2 regions of the Weizmannia sp. CD-2023 genome follow, and region 1 is predicted to be linked to the other one. Evidence: riboswitches for the same ligand, from Rfam matches in the RefSeq annotation. Region 1 holds a riboswitch; the other holds the start of a gene.
What was found. A riboswitch is a leader RNA that binds a small molecule or an ion and turns the genes downstream of it on or off. The one in region 1 is predicted to bind S-adenosylmethionine.
Positions count from the first base shown of each region.

Region 1 (8,051 bases):
CCTATACGATTCTCGGCATTCAGGATCCCGGGCGGAAGCAAAAGCTAGCAGAACTGACCGGGAACCGACATGTCGGAACATGCGGCCATCTGCTCATTTTCTGTGCCGATCTCCATAAACATGAACTTGCGGCACAAATGGAAGGCGTAGAGGCGCAAGATACACTTGAGACAACGGAAAAATTTATGGTCGCGCTCATCGACACTGCACTGGCTGCGCAAAATGCCGCGCTCGCTGCGGAATCGATGGGGCTTGGCATTTGTTATGTCGGAGGCTTGCGCAACAGGCTGCCAGAAGTGGCCGAACTTTTGAAAATCCCGCAATATGTCCTTCCGCTATTTGCAATGACAATCGGCTATCCGGCCGATCCGTCTGCGAAAAAACCACGCATGGCGGCTGAGCATGTTTATTTTGAAGATGAATATCCGGATGATGAACGTCTTTTGCGCGATCTGAAGGAATACAATGAAACGGTTTCGCAATATTATACAAAACGCACAAACGGAAAAAGGAACGATACCTGGACAGGCCAAATGGCACAATTTTTTAAAGAACCGTCGCGCGTTTTTATGAAGGAATTTGTAGAACGACAAGGGTTTGATAAAAAGTAAGCTGAATAGGGGATCCGTCCGCGCATTTTCCTCTTCTTTCGGCCCATCGCGGAGCACAAGTTAAATAGAACGACATGTTCAAATATGGATATTCAGCGCTTCGGCAACCATCCCGGGACACATATTAAACAGAACGGCGAGATACTACGATGAGTGGTGTCCCGCCGTTTTTTGCATTTTGCTTTGGTGTGAAATGAGGGTGGATCTGTCATCCGGCGATTCCATTTTTTTGTATATCAATATTCCTTTTTTTCTGCTAAAATAGAATAAATGCTTTAGCACTGAAAAGCGTTTATCTAAAACAGAAAAGTGAGATTGATAGAAATGGAAAAAAACCAACATCATTTGCAAAAAGGCTTATCACCAAGGCATGTCCAGTTCATCGCATTGGCCGGGATGATCGGAACCGGCATTTTTAAAGGCAGCTCCGATACCGTCAGCCTTGCCGGCCCAAGTGTTGCCGTTTCTTACCTGATCGGCGGCGTACTTTTATTCATTGTCATGTCAGCGCTTGGGGAAATGGCGCTCGTCCACCCCGGCCTCAACGTCCAAAATCTGATCCACAAAGCGTTCGGCAGCCGGGTTTCTTTCATTATTGGCTGGCTGTACTGGATCAACTGGGTCATTGTGACAGTTGTGGAACTGCTTGCAGCCGGGAGCTTCCTGCAATTCTGGATTCCCCACGCGCCATTGTGGCTGCTCAGTTTGCTCTGTGCTGCTTTCATGGTCGGCATCAATTTAATTGAAGTGAAGTACTACGGCGAATTTGAATTTTGGATTGCCGGCATTAAAATTATCACGTTGATCGTTTTTATCCTGCTTGGTGCGCTGATTTTATTCGGTTTATTCCCCGGGACATCTTCCACGCTGTCCAACTATACCGCGCACGGCGGCTTTTTTCCGAACGGGCTTCACGGTACGTTCAATGCTTTTCTGATCGTTATGTTTTCATACGGCGGGGCGGAACTGATCGGCGTTACCGTTTCGGAAACAAAAGACAGCGAGAAAGTGTTGCCGCGTGTGATTAAACAGACCGTTATTCGTGTCATGCTTTTTTATATTTTGCCAATCCTGGTCATTTGTGGCATTGTCCCGTGGAATCAGGTTTCTTCCGTGGAAAGCCCGTTTGTACAGGTATTCAGCCGCACAGGGATCCCCGCTGCCGCCCATGTGATGAATTTTGTGCTCTTGACGGCCGTTCTTTCTGCCGCCAATTCCGGCATTTATGCCACTTCACGCACACTGTTTAACATGGCACAGTCCGGAGAAGCGCCGCACGCCTTTTTAAAAATTTCCCGGAAAGGCGTCCCGCTCATTAGTATTTTGCTGACCTCACTGTTTATTTTAGCCGGCGTGATTCTGGCCTATCTTACGCCGAATGAGGTCATCAGCTATTTGATGACCATCCCGGGATTTACCGTCGTCCTTGTTTGGATCGCCATCTGCGCAGCCGAACTGCGGCTCCGGAAGTCGTATGCAAAATTGCCTTCCTTCCGTGTAAAAGGGTATCCTTTCATGGTCTGGATTGCGCTGCTTGCACTGGCAGGCATTTTCCTGTCCTTTTTGCTGGGCGGCGGAAACCCGATTGGAATAAGCGTCTGCCTTGCTATTTTAATCGTGCTCGTCGTCCTGTCACTGAGAATCAAAGGAAAGGAATAGGCTCCAGCCGGCTGTGTTGATAAAACCGGTCTTTTGGGCAGGGAGAGGACAGAAATACAACTGCGCGATAAGCGAGCACAAACAAGCGGTGTTGATAAAACCGGTTCCCTTGGCGGTGAGAGGACAGACACGGTGTGCACGGCGTGTCAAACTGCCAGAATGGGCGGCACGCCAACCCGTTTGGACTCTTTTTCGTTTTGTGAAGCAAATGAAAGCGGCCATGATGCCCCGCCTGGTTCTGAACCTGCTTTAAAAAAACCAATCAGCGTAAAGAAAAAAAACTCCCGACAGAGCGTGATCTGATAGGGAGTTTTTTTCTTTATCCCTCCATTCGGATAAATCCGATAAAAAAACTTGCAATAATTATATTGACTTCCATTTATTTTCTGATAAAATTTTAAACAACAAATAACTTATCAAGAGCGACGGAGGGATCTGGCCCGATGAAGTCCGGCAACCTGCAGCGAGCAGCAAGGTGCCAATTCCAGCAAAATGGGTACCATTTTGAAAGATAAGCGCTTATCCTTTACTCGCTGTCTTTCCGTAAAAATGGCGGAAAGTTTTTTATTTCTGCAAGGCCGGCCGTTTGAACCAGGATAGGCCCTGATGCGTATAATTCCTCTACATCAGGATGAATTAAATTTATGAATGAAGAAAGCGAGGAACTTGAACATGCAAAAATTAATTGTCTTAGCACTTGTCGGCCTTGCCGCGCAATTGGTGGATGGATCTCTTGGAATGGGTTACGGGGTGACTTCAACCTCACTTTTGCTAGCTTTCGGGATTGCGCCGGCTGTCGCGTCAGCTTCTGTGCATTTGGCGGAAGTTTTTACAACGGCGGCTTCCGGAGTTTCACATATGAAATTTGGGAATGTCGATAAAGGGATCATTTGGAAACTGGTTGTACCTGGAGCTGTCGGCGCCTTTCTCGGGGCAACCGTGCTTAGCCATCTTCCTGCAAGCACATTAAAACCGTACATTTCTATTTTTCTGATCGCCCTTGGCCTCTATATTCTTACCCGGTTTCTGTTCAATACGCGCGGGGCGTCGAAAGTCAAAAAGCAAACCAGGTCAAACATATTTTTTATCCCACTTGGCTTTGTCGCAGGATTTTTTGATGCAACGGGGGGCGGCGGCTGGGGCCCTATCGCCACACCGGCTTTGCTGTCCAGAAATGACATCGAACCGCGGAAAGTGATCGGCTCGGTGGATACTAGTGAATTTGCTGTATCCTTGGCATCAAGCATCGGTTTCCTCTTATCCCTCGGCGCTATGCAAATTAACTGGATTTGGACGATCGCCCTCATGCTTGGCGGCCTGATCGCCGCGCCGATTGCAGCCTATCTGGTTAAAATTTTACCGGCTCATTTGCTGGCTGTCATTGTCAGCGGCATGATTGTGTTCAGCAACGTGCAAACTTTATTAAAAATGGCGGGCGCCGGTAGCGGCTGGTACGGCGTTACCTATACAGCCATTGCGGCAATATGGGCCATCCTCATTTTCTATACAATCAGAAGACACAAACGGGCAGTTGCCAGCGCCAGCGTAAGCGTCACAGAATAAGGAATGTTTTCGGGCAAGGGATCCATTGCCCGGATTGTTTTTACCCAAACAAATTTTGGCAAAGAATGAACATAGACGCTTCTATTTGAAGGAACAGTGCCTTTTTTGCTCGCTTCCTTAATGTAGAGGCGCTCTATGTTAAGAAACAACGTCTTTTTACCGCGCTTCCTTTACGTAGACGACCTCTATGTTAAGAAACAACATCTTTTTACCGAACTTTCTTAACGTAGACGGCCTCTATGTTAAGGAACAATATAATTTTTTCTCGCTTCCTTAATGTAGACATGCTCTATGTTAAGGAACAATGTCTTTTTACCTCGCTTCCTTAATGTAGACGCACTCTATGTTAAGAAACAACGTCTTTTTTGCTTGCTTCCTTAACGTAGACGGGCTCTATGTTAAGAAACAGCACCTTTTTCGCTCGCTTCCTTTACGTAGACGGGCTCTATGTTAAGGAACAACGCCTTTTGACCTCGCTTCCTTAACGTAGACGGACTCTATGTTAAGGAACAACGTCTTTTTTGCTCGCTTTCTTAACGTAGACGGGCTCTATGTTAAGAAACAACACTTTTTTTGCTCGCTTCCTTAATGTAGACGTGCACTATGTTAAGGAACAATGTCTTTTTACCTCGCTTCCTTTACGTAGACAGCCTCTATGTTAAGAAACAACACCTTTTTTTCTCGCTTTCTTCACGTAGACGTACTCTATGTTAAGGAACAACGCAATTTTCGCTCGCTTCCTTAACGTAGCCGACCTCTATGTTAAGAAACAAAGCTATTTTCGCTCGCTTTCTTAACGTAGACGCGCTCTATGTTAAGAAACAACACCTTTTGACCTCGCTTCCTCAACATAACCGGCCATGCCGCTACCACGTAGCACCAGCAAAAATTATCCATCATAATTTTTTTCGAGATAGCATGCCTAAGTAAAGGCAGCCGCAACTCTTTTAGTGACAAACAAAAAGCGTTCTGCATGAAGATCGCCCAGAAATTTTTTGCGGATCCAAACATAGCTTAGCCCCTGCCACATATATATCATTTAAATAGAGGCAAAAAACATGGCTTAACCCGCGCCCCGTCCGGTTTGCAACCCCTGTTTATGCCGCTATCCGCCATGCCCGCTATCCCTCCCTCGTCCGCAAAGTGTATTATGTTTAAAATGTAAAACCTGTTTTGCTATAATTATATTTACTGGTATTTTCCATTTTTTGAACGGAAAGAACGGTGTGTCTATGAAAACATTGATTTCGTCGCTGCAATGGATGGCATTTATGATCGCCGGGTCGATCGCGGCCCCGATTGCCATTGCGGATGCTTTCCATTTCAGTGCAGGTGAGACTGCCCTGTTTGTGCAGCGGACGCTTTTTGTACTCGGGATCGGCGGCCTTTTGCAAGGAATTTTCGGCCACAGAATGCCCATCAATGAAGGGCCGGCCGGGTTGTGGTGGAGCGTGTTTGCCATTTATGCAGGGCTTGTCGGCAGCTTGTATAGTTCAAGCACTGAATCTCTGCAATATTTGGCAGGCGCACTGATTGTAACCGGCATCTTTTTCTTCCTGCTCGCTTTTACCGGACTTGTGGACCAATTAAATAAACTGTTTACGCCGGTAGTGACATTTATTTATTTGCTGTTGTTGGTGCTGCAGTTGAGCGGCTCTTTTATGAAAGGGATGCTCGGCATTACGGGTGCCCATCAGGAAGTCCGGCCGCTTGTTGCTGTTTTGAGCCTTGTCACCGTATTGCTTACATTCTATTTTGGCCATGTAAAGAAACCGTGGGTCAAGCAATATTCGATCATGCTCGGCTTGATTTGCGGCTGGATTTTGTTCGTGCTTTTCGGTGAAGCACCGGCTATTACATTTGGGGAAAGCTGGTTCTCTCTTCCCGCTGTGTTTGATTTTGGAAAACCGCGTTTTGATTCCGGTGCCGTCACAACCGGTGTATTCATCGGGCTTTTGTTAACTGCGAATATGATTACGTCTGTGCGCGTCATGGGAAATGTGACGGGAGTCCGCCAAGAGCGGGTGCGGAGCAGTCTGTTCATATCCGGCATCAACCAGCTGCTTGCCGGCATCTTTTCCGCTGTCGGTGCGGTTCCGATTGCAGCAGCGGCAGGCTATGTTGCACAAACCGGTATAAAAGTGCTGAAACCATTTTTGTATGGTGCTTGTTTCGTTTCCATCATTGCTCTGCTGCCACCGCTCGTGCATATCATGTCTGCGATTCCCGCGCCGGTTGGTTATGCCGTTACCTTTGTGGTCTTCACACAATTGGTTGGCCTTGCCTTAAATGATCTTGAAAAAAGCCCGGACAAAGAGATTGCCCACACAACAGCAGGCATCTCCTTCCTGGTCGGAATCGGGGCGATGTTTTTGCCGGCTCATGCGACCGAACATTTGCCAATGATGATCGCTACTTTTTTAAACAACGGCTTAATCCTTGGATCTGTGGTCGGCATTTTGACAGAACAGCTGCTGATTTGGAGGAAAAAAAGAAAACTGCAAGAAAACAGCATCCGCGAGCAGTAAAAATTGGGAATGCTGCCAAACAGCAAAGAATTTCCTGCTCCGATTTGCACGGGATCCCGCCGGTTGGCACCTTTGTTGCAGTCATCCAAATGGCCTGGGGCGTTCCAATTCAGTGAAAAGAGGCACAGGACGTGATCGCTGAATTATCTCTTGCCTCTGTTGCGGCGGTCAGGGATATAAAAAATGCCGGGAAATTCCCGGCATTTTTTATATCCGCTTCCGTTTTTCCACACACGATTACAGATCGGCTTCCTCGAGCAGCCCTTTTTCGATGCAGGTGAGGGCAGACAGTTTTATCGTCCGTTTTTCAAACCGGATGGCAAGGGTGTCACCATCAATATCAACAATTTCACCATGACCAAACACACGGTGCTGGATTTTTTTACCGGCCACAAAAGCGGATGCGTCCTTAATGGCATTCGGGTTCTGCGGCACGGCAATTTCTGAAAAATTTTCGGAAACGACAATGTTCTGGGCCAAATATTTTGCCTGGTATTTATAATCCGGGAGACGCACAAACCGGATCGGCCCGGCAGGCGGGTTTTCCGTGAACATGTTTTTGTCATAGCGGTGCTTGTTGCGCTTGATAAACTGGTTGGCAGCCGTAACAACCTCTTGAGATGACCGGTAATTTTGTTCCATAAATAAAATTTTCGCATCCGGATACACTTTTTTAAAATTCAGCAAGTAGGACGGCTCCGCACCCCGCCAGCTGTATATCGACTGGTCATCATCGGCGACAACGCACAAATTGCGATGCCGCCGCACAAGCTTTTCAACAATGGCATGCTGTACCATGGACGTATCCTGGCTCTCATCCGTCAGCACATAGTCATAACGCCCCTGATACATACGGAGAAGATCCGGATCACGCCTTAATATTTCATTCGCATATATCAGCATATCATCAAAATCAAGAAGCAGCTGTCCGGTGCCCTGCTTTTTAAACGTCTCATACTCCTTTAAAATCCGGGCAGCTTCCGGCACACTCGTCGCAACCTTCCCCCATTTTTTAGGCGGGATCATCTTGTTTTTGATGTAGCTGATATACGTCTGCAGTTCCTCCAGCTGGTCTTCCGTGATCTTCTCTCCATGAATGGCCTTGTACACATTCCGCAAAATTTTTTTCTTCTGGTACGGTCCCGCCTCGCCTTCAATCAGCAAGAAAGGGACATTGGTCCGTCTGAAAAATACGCGGACGAGTTCAAAAGCAAGGCTGTGGATCGTTGAAAAATCAACGGGCGGAAGATTCGGAAAAAGCTTTTGGAACCGGTCTTTCATGTCAGCGGCAGCGGCCCGGCTGAACGTAATGGCTTTAATCCGTGCAGGCGCCACCCCTTTTTCTTCAATTAAATAGCCGATCCGCATGATGATTGTCGTCGTTTTTCCGGAGCCGGGGGAAGCCAAAAGCAAAAGCGGACCTTCCGTTTGCTTTACGGCCTCTTGCTGCACTGCATTCAGCACAATTCCGGACTCCTCTTTTTTACGGGTGAAAAAGTCTTGTTTCGTGTCCATTGCCATTGCTCCGTTCCAAATGCTTTGGTTTAATAGTAGCATATTGGAATGGAGCGTTGGCATAAAATCTAACCATTCAGTTTTGACAACTGTCTCATATGTATAAAAATTTTCTCAATCGCATTGGAAGGCTGCCTTCAACATCTCACAATCGAGAAAAACTTGACACATACCT
Region 1 is NZ_JARTJQ010000018.1:38,194-46,244, forward strand. Features, by position in the region: gene nfsA (oxygen-insensitive NADPH nitroreductase) at 1-611, shown strand, start outside; gene P9687_RS02190 (amino acid permease) at 936-2,270, shown strand; SAM riboswitch class I at 2,681-2,788, shown strand; gene P9687_RS02195 (sulfite exporter TauE/SafE family protein) at 2,919-3,833, shown strand; gene P9687_RS02200 (purine/pyrimidine permease) at 5,066-6,361, shown strand; partial or broken gene P9687_RS02205 (ATP-dependent helicase) at 6,787-7,876, opposite strand.

Region 2 (8,051 bases), on a different contig from region 1:
TTTTTTTTGGTAATTTCGGCGCCGATGCCTTGAAAAGAGGAATCCAGCGTGTCATTGAATTGCGCGGCTGTCTCTTTGTCCATGTAGACGGAATACGGATCGTCCAATGTACTGACCATGCCTTTGATTGCGCCTTCCACGAGTGTTTTTTCGTCAACTTTCCGGACATAGGAACTTTTGATTAATTGGTATGCCTGGGCAATTTTTGTGAGGTCCGGCATATTGCTTGTCCCACCGGTTGTTTCCTGGCGGGTGGGGGCTGCCTTGTCCTTTTGTGAAAACCATTGGCCTGCCGTATAGCCGCCGCCTGCACCGGCAAGCAGCGATCCCGAAATCGCAAGCGCCAGCCATTTTCGTTTCATGGTGATGCCCTCCTTGTACAAGAAGCGCCGCCAAAAGCGGGGTTCTTCATCTCGATAATTCAATATATGTACAAGCCGGGGGGCATATGCCGGGTAGCGGAAAAAGACGGCGAAAGTCCCGCCGAGGATGCAAACAGGCTGCCGTGAAGCTAAAAAATGCGTAATGCAAAACGGGCTCTGGTTTCTTTAGGGGATACGCGATCCGGCCATGACCATGCTGTTCACAAAACAGCACGAACGGGACGGAGCCACCATCACAACATGTAAAAAAGAAGCCTCTTCCGCTAAGCCGGCAAAGCAAAAACGGAAGAAGCCGTAAAGAGGTTGAGGGGTTCTCCCCCCGCGCTAAAATGACATCTTAGCATCGCAAAAAATATGGATACGTTTCCTTGGTTCACGAAACGGCATCCAATTGCGGAACGGGCCGGTAACCCGCCGCAAAGTCTTCAATCATGGCGCTTGCCGTCGGAAATTTTCCGGCACCCGGACCTGTAAGGGTAATTTTTCCGATCAGGCTGCCGTAAATCGTGATGGCATTGTTGACGCCTTCCACCGCATAAAGGGCGTGTTCGGGAGGGACAAGGACAGGCTTAACGGATGCTTTCAGCGTACCGCCATCACGGTATATGTCCGCAATATGCTTATAACGGAGTCCCTGCCGATCCGCTCTTTCAATATCCGCAAGCGAGAGGCCGCCTATGCCTTCAACTTCTACTTTCTCCCAGTCCGGCTGGGTTCCGAATACGAGCCGACTCAGGATCATCAGCTTGCAAAAGGCGTCCTGCCCTTTTACATCATTGCCCGGGTCAGCTTCTGCGTAGCCGTGCTGCCTGGCGATTTCCAACGCTTCTTCAAACGGAAGATGTTTTTCGCGCATGGCCGATAAAACAAAATTGGATGTGCCGTTTAAAATCGCCTGTACACGCTGGATGTCATTGACCTGAAGCTGCTGGGAAATCGTCCGGATCACAGGGATGCCGCCTGCAGTTGTCGCTTCATAACCGACAAACACGCCTTTTTCTCTCGCTTTTTCAAGCAACACATTTCCATATCGTGCAAACATGACTTTATTGGCAGTAATGACGTGGCAGCCTTTTTCAATCGCTTGTAAACAGTAGGAAAAGCCTGGTTCTTCCCCGACAATCGCTTCAAACACGACTTCAAGACCGGGAATGGCGAGAACTTCCCGGAAGTCCGTCGTGACGAGTACAGAACTGTCAATGTTCCGCTTTTTACGGGGGTTTTTGATCAGAACCGCTGCAATCTCTACCTCGGCATGCAGCTTTTCTTTCAGCTGCTCCCGGTGGGTCCGGACCGCTTCGTACACGCCCTGGCCGACCGTCCCAAAGCCGAGCAGCGCTGCTTTAATCACTCTCATTATCCAAACTCCTCCCTACATCTAGCGCTCTTTCGCCTCTGAAGCGTTTTGTTCATTTAAAACGGTCAAGCGGTCCGACAGTATTCGGTGCAGCCGGTATCCAGAAGCTCCCGATCTGGATCAGGTATGCAGACCGTCCGGGCCGCAACATTGTTCAATGGGATCAGCCCAGAACATCGTATAAGTTTTCCGGATCGCCTGTTGGCATTCGCATGGCGGCCTTCGCACGAATCTGCCGGACCCGCTCCCCGCTTTTACCGGGCTGTAACGGCTGTTGCTTTTGTAATGGCCTGATCGAGGTCGGCTGTCAAATCTTCGACGGCTTCAAGCCCGACGGACAGGCGGATCAAATCGCCTGTGACCCCTGATTTTTCCAGTTCTTCATCGCTCAGCTGCGAATGCGTAGTCGTTGCCGGGTGGATGATCAGCGATTTCGCGTCGCCGACATTCGCTACATGCGACCACAGCTTAACATTGTCGATCACGCGTCTTCCTGTTTCCCGGCCGCCTTTCACACCAAAGTTGACAATGGAGCCGTAACCGCCGTTCAAATATTTTTGCGCCAGCTCATGGGACGGATGGTCTTCAAGGCCCGGGTAATTGACCCAAGCAACATCTGGATGGTTTTTCAGAAATTCCGCGACTTTCAATGCATTTTCGTTATGCCTTTCCACACGCAGATGCAGCGTTTCAAGCCCTTGCAGGAATAAAAAGGCGTTGTCCGGGCTTAAAGCAGGCCCGAAGTCGCGCAAAAGCTGAACGCGAAGTTTTGTGGCGAACGCAGCCTGTGCCGTGTCGACGCCGTAGCGCAAGCCGTGATAGCTCGGATCCGGTTCGCTAAAGTCCGGGAATTTGTCTGTGTTCCAGTCAAAACGCCCGCCGTCAACGGCAACACCGCCGATCGCCGTTCCGTGCCCGCTGATCCATTTTGTCGCCGAATGGACAACCACGTCCGCGCCCCATTTGATCGGATTCGCGCCATACGGAGAAGCAAACGTGTTGTCGACAATCAAAGGAATACCGTTTTCATGGGCCACTTCCGCCACTTTTTCCACGTCGAGCACCTGCAGGCTTGGGTTGCCGATAATTTCCGCGTACAATGCTTTTGTTTTCGGGGTGATCGCCTGGCGGAACGCTTCAGGGTCGGACCCGTCCACAAACTTGACGTTAATGCCGTATTTCGGCAATGTCACAGCAAACAAATTATAGGTGCCGCCGTAAAGATTGCTGGCGGATACGATGTCATCACCCGCACGCACGATGTTCAAAATGGAAAAGGCAATGGCCGATGCGCCGGATGATAAACCGACAGCCGCTGTTCCGCCTTCCAGTGCAGCAACACGTTTTTCAAAAACATCCACAGTCGGATTGCCGAGACGGGAATAAATGAAACCTTCTTTTGATAAATTGAAGACGCCCTCCGCATGTTCTGTATCCGGAAAAACGTAAGAAGTCGTCCGGTATACCGGTACGGCGCGCGATCCTGTCGCCGGGTCCGGTTCCTGGCCGCCGTGCAACAATAAAGTTTCCGGTTGGAATGATGGTTGTGTCATTTTAAAGCCTCCTGATTTTTTAAAATTTTTTCGTGAAAGATGGAAGAGGAAATGAAAAAACCCTCTTCGTAAGGGAAGAGGGTTACAATGTATGTAAGTTCCTCCCTTATCTTTCAGACGCATGTCTGTAGGAATTAGCACCTTTTCAGGCAAATGCCTGAAGGTTGCCGGGCTTCGCAGGGCCTAGTCCCTCCGCCGCTCTCGATAAGAGTTTCTTTTCATAATTCAATTTTGAATGACTTATTGTTTAAGATTATAGAAGAACAATGGCAAACCGTCAACCTTTTTTTGAAAAAATTTTCTTTTTCTTCTACAATATTGGCGACAATAGCCGGGAAATGGACTCTTTAAACCGCACATAAAGCGGCCGGTTCTGGTAATCATGGAGCGTTAATTCGGTTGATTCGGCCATATCGTCCCGGAAAACGCCGGCAAGTGTGCCGGAAAGCTCACGGTCGTACAGCACGGCGTTCACTTCAAAATTGAGACGGAAACTGCGCACATCGATATTGGCCGTCCCAACGGAAGCAATTTTCCCGTCTACGACAATCATTTTCGCATGGATGAACCCTTTTTGATAAATGTACACTTTGACGCCCGTTTTTAACAGCTGGCCGATGTTGGAAAGCGTCGCCCAATAGACAAACATATGATCCGGTTTATTTGGAATCATAATCCGAACATCCACTCCGGATAAGGCGGCAAGCGTCAGCGCATTCAGGAGGCTGTCATCCGGAATAAAATACGGTGTTTGCAAATAAATATATTTTTTGGCGGAATTGATCATTTTAATATAGCTGTTTTTAATCTGCTCCCATTCAGAATCGGGGCCGCTTGAGACGATTTGGATATCGGTTTCACCCTGCGATGGGATGACCGGGAAATAACGTTCTTCATCTCTTACATCATGCGGTGACGCCTGATTCCAGTCCAAAATAAAGCGGGTCTGCATGGCATAAACAGCACTCCCTACAATCCGTAGATGCGTATCCCGCCAGTAACCGAATTTCTTATTCAGGCCAAGATACTCATCCCCGACATTAAAACCGCCGATATATCCGATCTGCCCATCAATAATCGCCAATTTCCGGTGATTCCTGAAATTGACGCGCAAATTGACGAGCGGGATCCGGGCAGGAAAAAAGGACGCCACTTCCCCACCAGCAACAACAAGCGGCCGGAAAAATTTGCGGCGGAACAGCATCCGCGACCCCATATCATCATAAAGCAGCCGCACCTTTACGCCTTCTCTTGCTTTTTGCGACAGCAGTTCAATCAATTCATGGCCGAGGCGGTCATTCCGGAAAATATAATATACAAGATGAATACTGTCTTTTGCATTCCGGATGTCTTCAAATAAAGCCTCGAATTTTTTCCTGCCGTCTGTAAATATATCGACATGATTGTCCTGGGAAAGGATTGCCCCGTCATTCATCAGCAGCATATAAACGAGATCCTTGTACTGGATTGTCCGCTCATCATGAAACGGAAACCGGTTTTCGCGCAGCAGTTCAATTTGCTGCTGGGAAATTTCCTTAATGCCGATCTTCTCCTGTACCTTCCAGTCAAAAATTTTCCGGCGGCTTAAATTTTGCCCGAATACCAAATACAGGATAAAGCCGGCAATCGGCAGGAATAATAGCACCAAAAGCCATGCCCAAGTTGCGCCGACATCTCGCCGTTCCAGGAAAATAACGGTTCCCGCCAGAATAAAATTCAAAAGAAACAAGATAACCAGTAGTACCGTTATAATCATTGCGTTCTCCTTTTCGTACACCCTTTGTTCCTGCTTGAGGTTTGTTCCCGGCCGGTATCCGGGAACACGGTGAAGTGTTTTGGAATTGATATAGGATATGTTTGCGCAGCAAAAATAACAATTGTATCATACCATAATATTTGCGCCTTACCTATCGTACAGCACTTTCCCTGCCATTGCATGCAAAAAGAACCGCACCAATGGATACGGTTCTTTTTTTCGTCCTTATTAAAAGTTAACATAGTTTCTCGGGTTTTGGGCACCGGTATGTGGCGGTGGTGTCCAGCGGCCGTTATAAATTTCAAAGTGAAGATGCGGTCCTGTTGATTCCCCGGTATTTCCCATTGCTCCGATCTGCTGCCCTTTGCTGACGTGCTGCCCGGTGCTGACGCTGTACGAGCTCAAATGGGCATAAACGGTTGTGTACAACTTCCCGTTAATATAGTGGGTGATCATGACGCAATTCCCGTATGAAGAAGAGTGGTACGCCCTGAACACGACACCGTCGGCTGCAGCGACAACCGGTGTCCCGATGCTGTTGGCAATGTCAATGCCCGGATGGAACCCGCCGGAACGCCCGCCGAATTCAGATGAAATATATCCGGATGCCGGTCGCGTAAAGGACCCGGAAGATACTTGCGGAAGGGATCCGCCGGAATGGCTCCCGGAACTTGACTTGACCGATGCAGAGCGGGTTGTCCCTGCGTTTGATCCTGCTGATCCTGTTGATCCTGCATTCGTTTGTGCCTTTGCTGCTGCATCTGCTTTTGCTGCAGCCTTTCTTTCTTCCTCCGCTTGCTTTTTCGCAAACGCAATGGCTTTTTCAATGGAAGCTTTTTGGTCAGCCAGGATGCTCTTTTGTTCACTCAGCGACATTTTCTCTTCTTTAAGGCTGTCTTTTTGTTTTTCCAGCTTTTTGATTAATGCCGATTTCTCGCTCTCATCCTGTTTCAGACTGTCTTTTAATGATTGTAAATCAGACAGCATCGATTCCAAATCGGACAGTTTCTTTTCCACTGAAGCCTGTTTGTCCTTTAAATCCTGTTCATCTTTTTTCTGTTCTTCCAAAATTTGCCGGTCTGCTTCAACCAATGTCTTCACTGCTGAAAAGCGGTCAATAAAATCACCAACGCTTTTCGCTTCAAGAAAAACATCCAAATAATTGACCGAACCGCCGCCGTTTTTCTGCATGGCACGGGCGCGGTCTTTTAAAATAGCGTTCCGGTCTTCAATCCGCTTTTTGATTTCAGCGATATTTTTCTTCAAATCAGCAATCTGGTCTTTCGTTGTGCTGATATTCTGTTCCTGCTCGCTGATTTTTTTGTTCGCCGATTGAATTTTCGATTCAATGGCCTCAAGCTGGCCGCCGAGAGAAGCCTGCTTGTCTTGAATGTCGGAAATCTGGTTTTCTTTTTTGTTCATCTCTGATTCGACATTGGAAAGTTTACTCTCAATCTCGCTTTTTTTCTGCTGCAAATCGCCGGCCGCAGCAGCATTGGACTGGTAGCCAAGCATGCCGCCCAAGCTGAGCGTGAACACAACGGCAGCAGGCAGAATGGAACGCTTCTTCATCTTTTTCCCCCTCAAAGCAAAATGTTTTTGTTTTATGTATCCGGGGACGCAACGCCCCGTTTTTCCTGTGTTTTAAAATGAACAGAAAGGGTATAGAATAAAAAATCAGGCGGACGGGAGTGGAATGCATCCCGGCCGTTCCCGTTACACTTTCAAATAACGGCGGATCGACATCGAACTGCCCCAGATTCCAATGCAGACGCCAAGTACAAGCAGCAGGCCGTCTACGCCGTAAATGAACGGGCTGATATCAAGCATATGGATAATATTGTTTTGCAGCTTCGGCTCTACGATTTTATAAACAGAGTAATAGCCGAAGGAAATCAGCACAATCGGCAGAATGGACCCCAGGATTCCGAGCCAGAGCCCTTCGAGAAGAAACGGCCAGCGGATAAACCAGTTTGTCGCCCCTACCAGTTTCATAATCTCGATTTCTTTTCTTCTGGCAAAAATCGTAATTTTAATCGTATTTGAGATAAGGAACATCGCCGTAAGCAGCAGGGCAATGATTAACACAAGCCCGACATTGCGGCAGATACTTAAAACATGGAACAGCTTTTCCACTTTTCCTTTACCATAAATGACGGATTCGACATGGTCCATTTTTTGAATTTGCGCCGCAACTTTTGGCGTGTCCGTCGGCTGCTTTGTTTTGACAATAAATACGTCATACAATGGGTTGTCCTGCTGGAACAGTTTAAAGTCATCACCCATTCTTTTAATCAATTCTTTTAGTTCCTGTTGTTTAGAAGAAAACTTGACGGAATTGACGGCATTCAGACTCTCAATCTCGCTTTCCAGTTTTTCCCTGTCGGCAGCCTTCGCCGCTAAGTCGATATGGACGCGAATTTCCACGTCGTTTTCAATATCGGAAGCAAATTTATTCATGTTCAGGATGATCACGAAAAATACGCCGACAAGAAGCAGGGTAATCGTTACGGCACTTGCCGATGCAAACATCATCCAGCCATTCCGGCCAAGGCTTTTAAAACTTTCCCGGAAGTGGCGTTTAAGCGTATTAATCTTCATAACCGTAACCTCCCAGCTGCTCATCGCGCACCACTTTCCCGCCTTCAATGGCAATGACGCGGTGCTTGTTTGTGTTTACAATATCACGGTTATGGGTAGCCATGACAACCGTTGTCCCGGTTACGTTGATGTCTTCGAGGATTTTCATAATGTCCCATGAAGTTTCCGGGTCGAGGTTTCCTGTCGGCTCGTCGGCAATGACCACTTTCGGCATGTTGACGATGGAACGCGCGATGGAAACCCGCTGCTGTTCACCGCCGGACAACTCAGAAGGCAGCATTCTTGCTTTATTTTTCAACCCGACCTGGTCGAGTACTTCCATGACGCGGCTCCGGATATAAGAAGGTTCCTGCTCGATCACTTCGAGAGCAAACGCGATATTTTCATATACAGTCAATGTC
Region 2 is NZ_JARTJQ010000028.1:53,201-61,251, reverse strand. Features, by position in the region: gene P9687_RS03590 (S41 family peptidase) at 1-362, opposite strand, end outside; gene P9687_RS03585 (homoserine dehydrogenase) at 757-1,740, opposite strand; gene P9687_RS03580 (O-acetylhomoserine aminocarboxypropyltransferase/cysteine synthase family protein) at 1,995-3,293, opposite strand; SAM riboswitch class I at 3,397-3,504, opposite strand; gene cls (cardiolipin synthase) at 3,604-5,049, opposite strand; gene P9687_RS03570 (murein hydrolase activator EnvC family protein) at 5,278-6,621, opposite strand; gene ftsX (permease-like cell division protein FtsX) at 6,766-7,650, opposite strand; gene ftsE (cell division ATP-binding protein FtsE) at 7,640-8,051, opposite strand, start outside.
Region 2: it holds a riboswitch for S-adenosylmethionine, as region 1 does, so the genes downstream of both, P9687_RS03580 (O-acetylhomoserine aminocarboxypropyltransferase/cysteine synthase family protein) here and P9687_RS02195 (sulfite exporter TauE/SafE family protein) in region 1, are expected to answer to the same signal.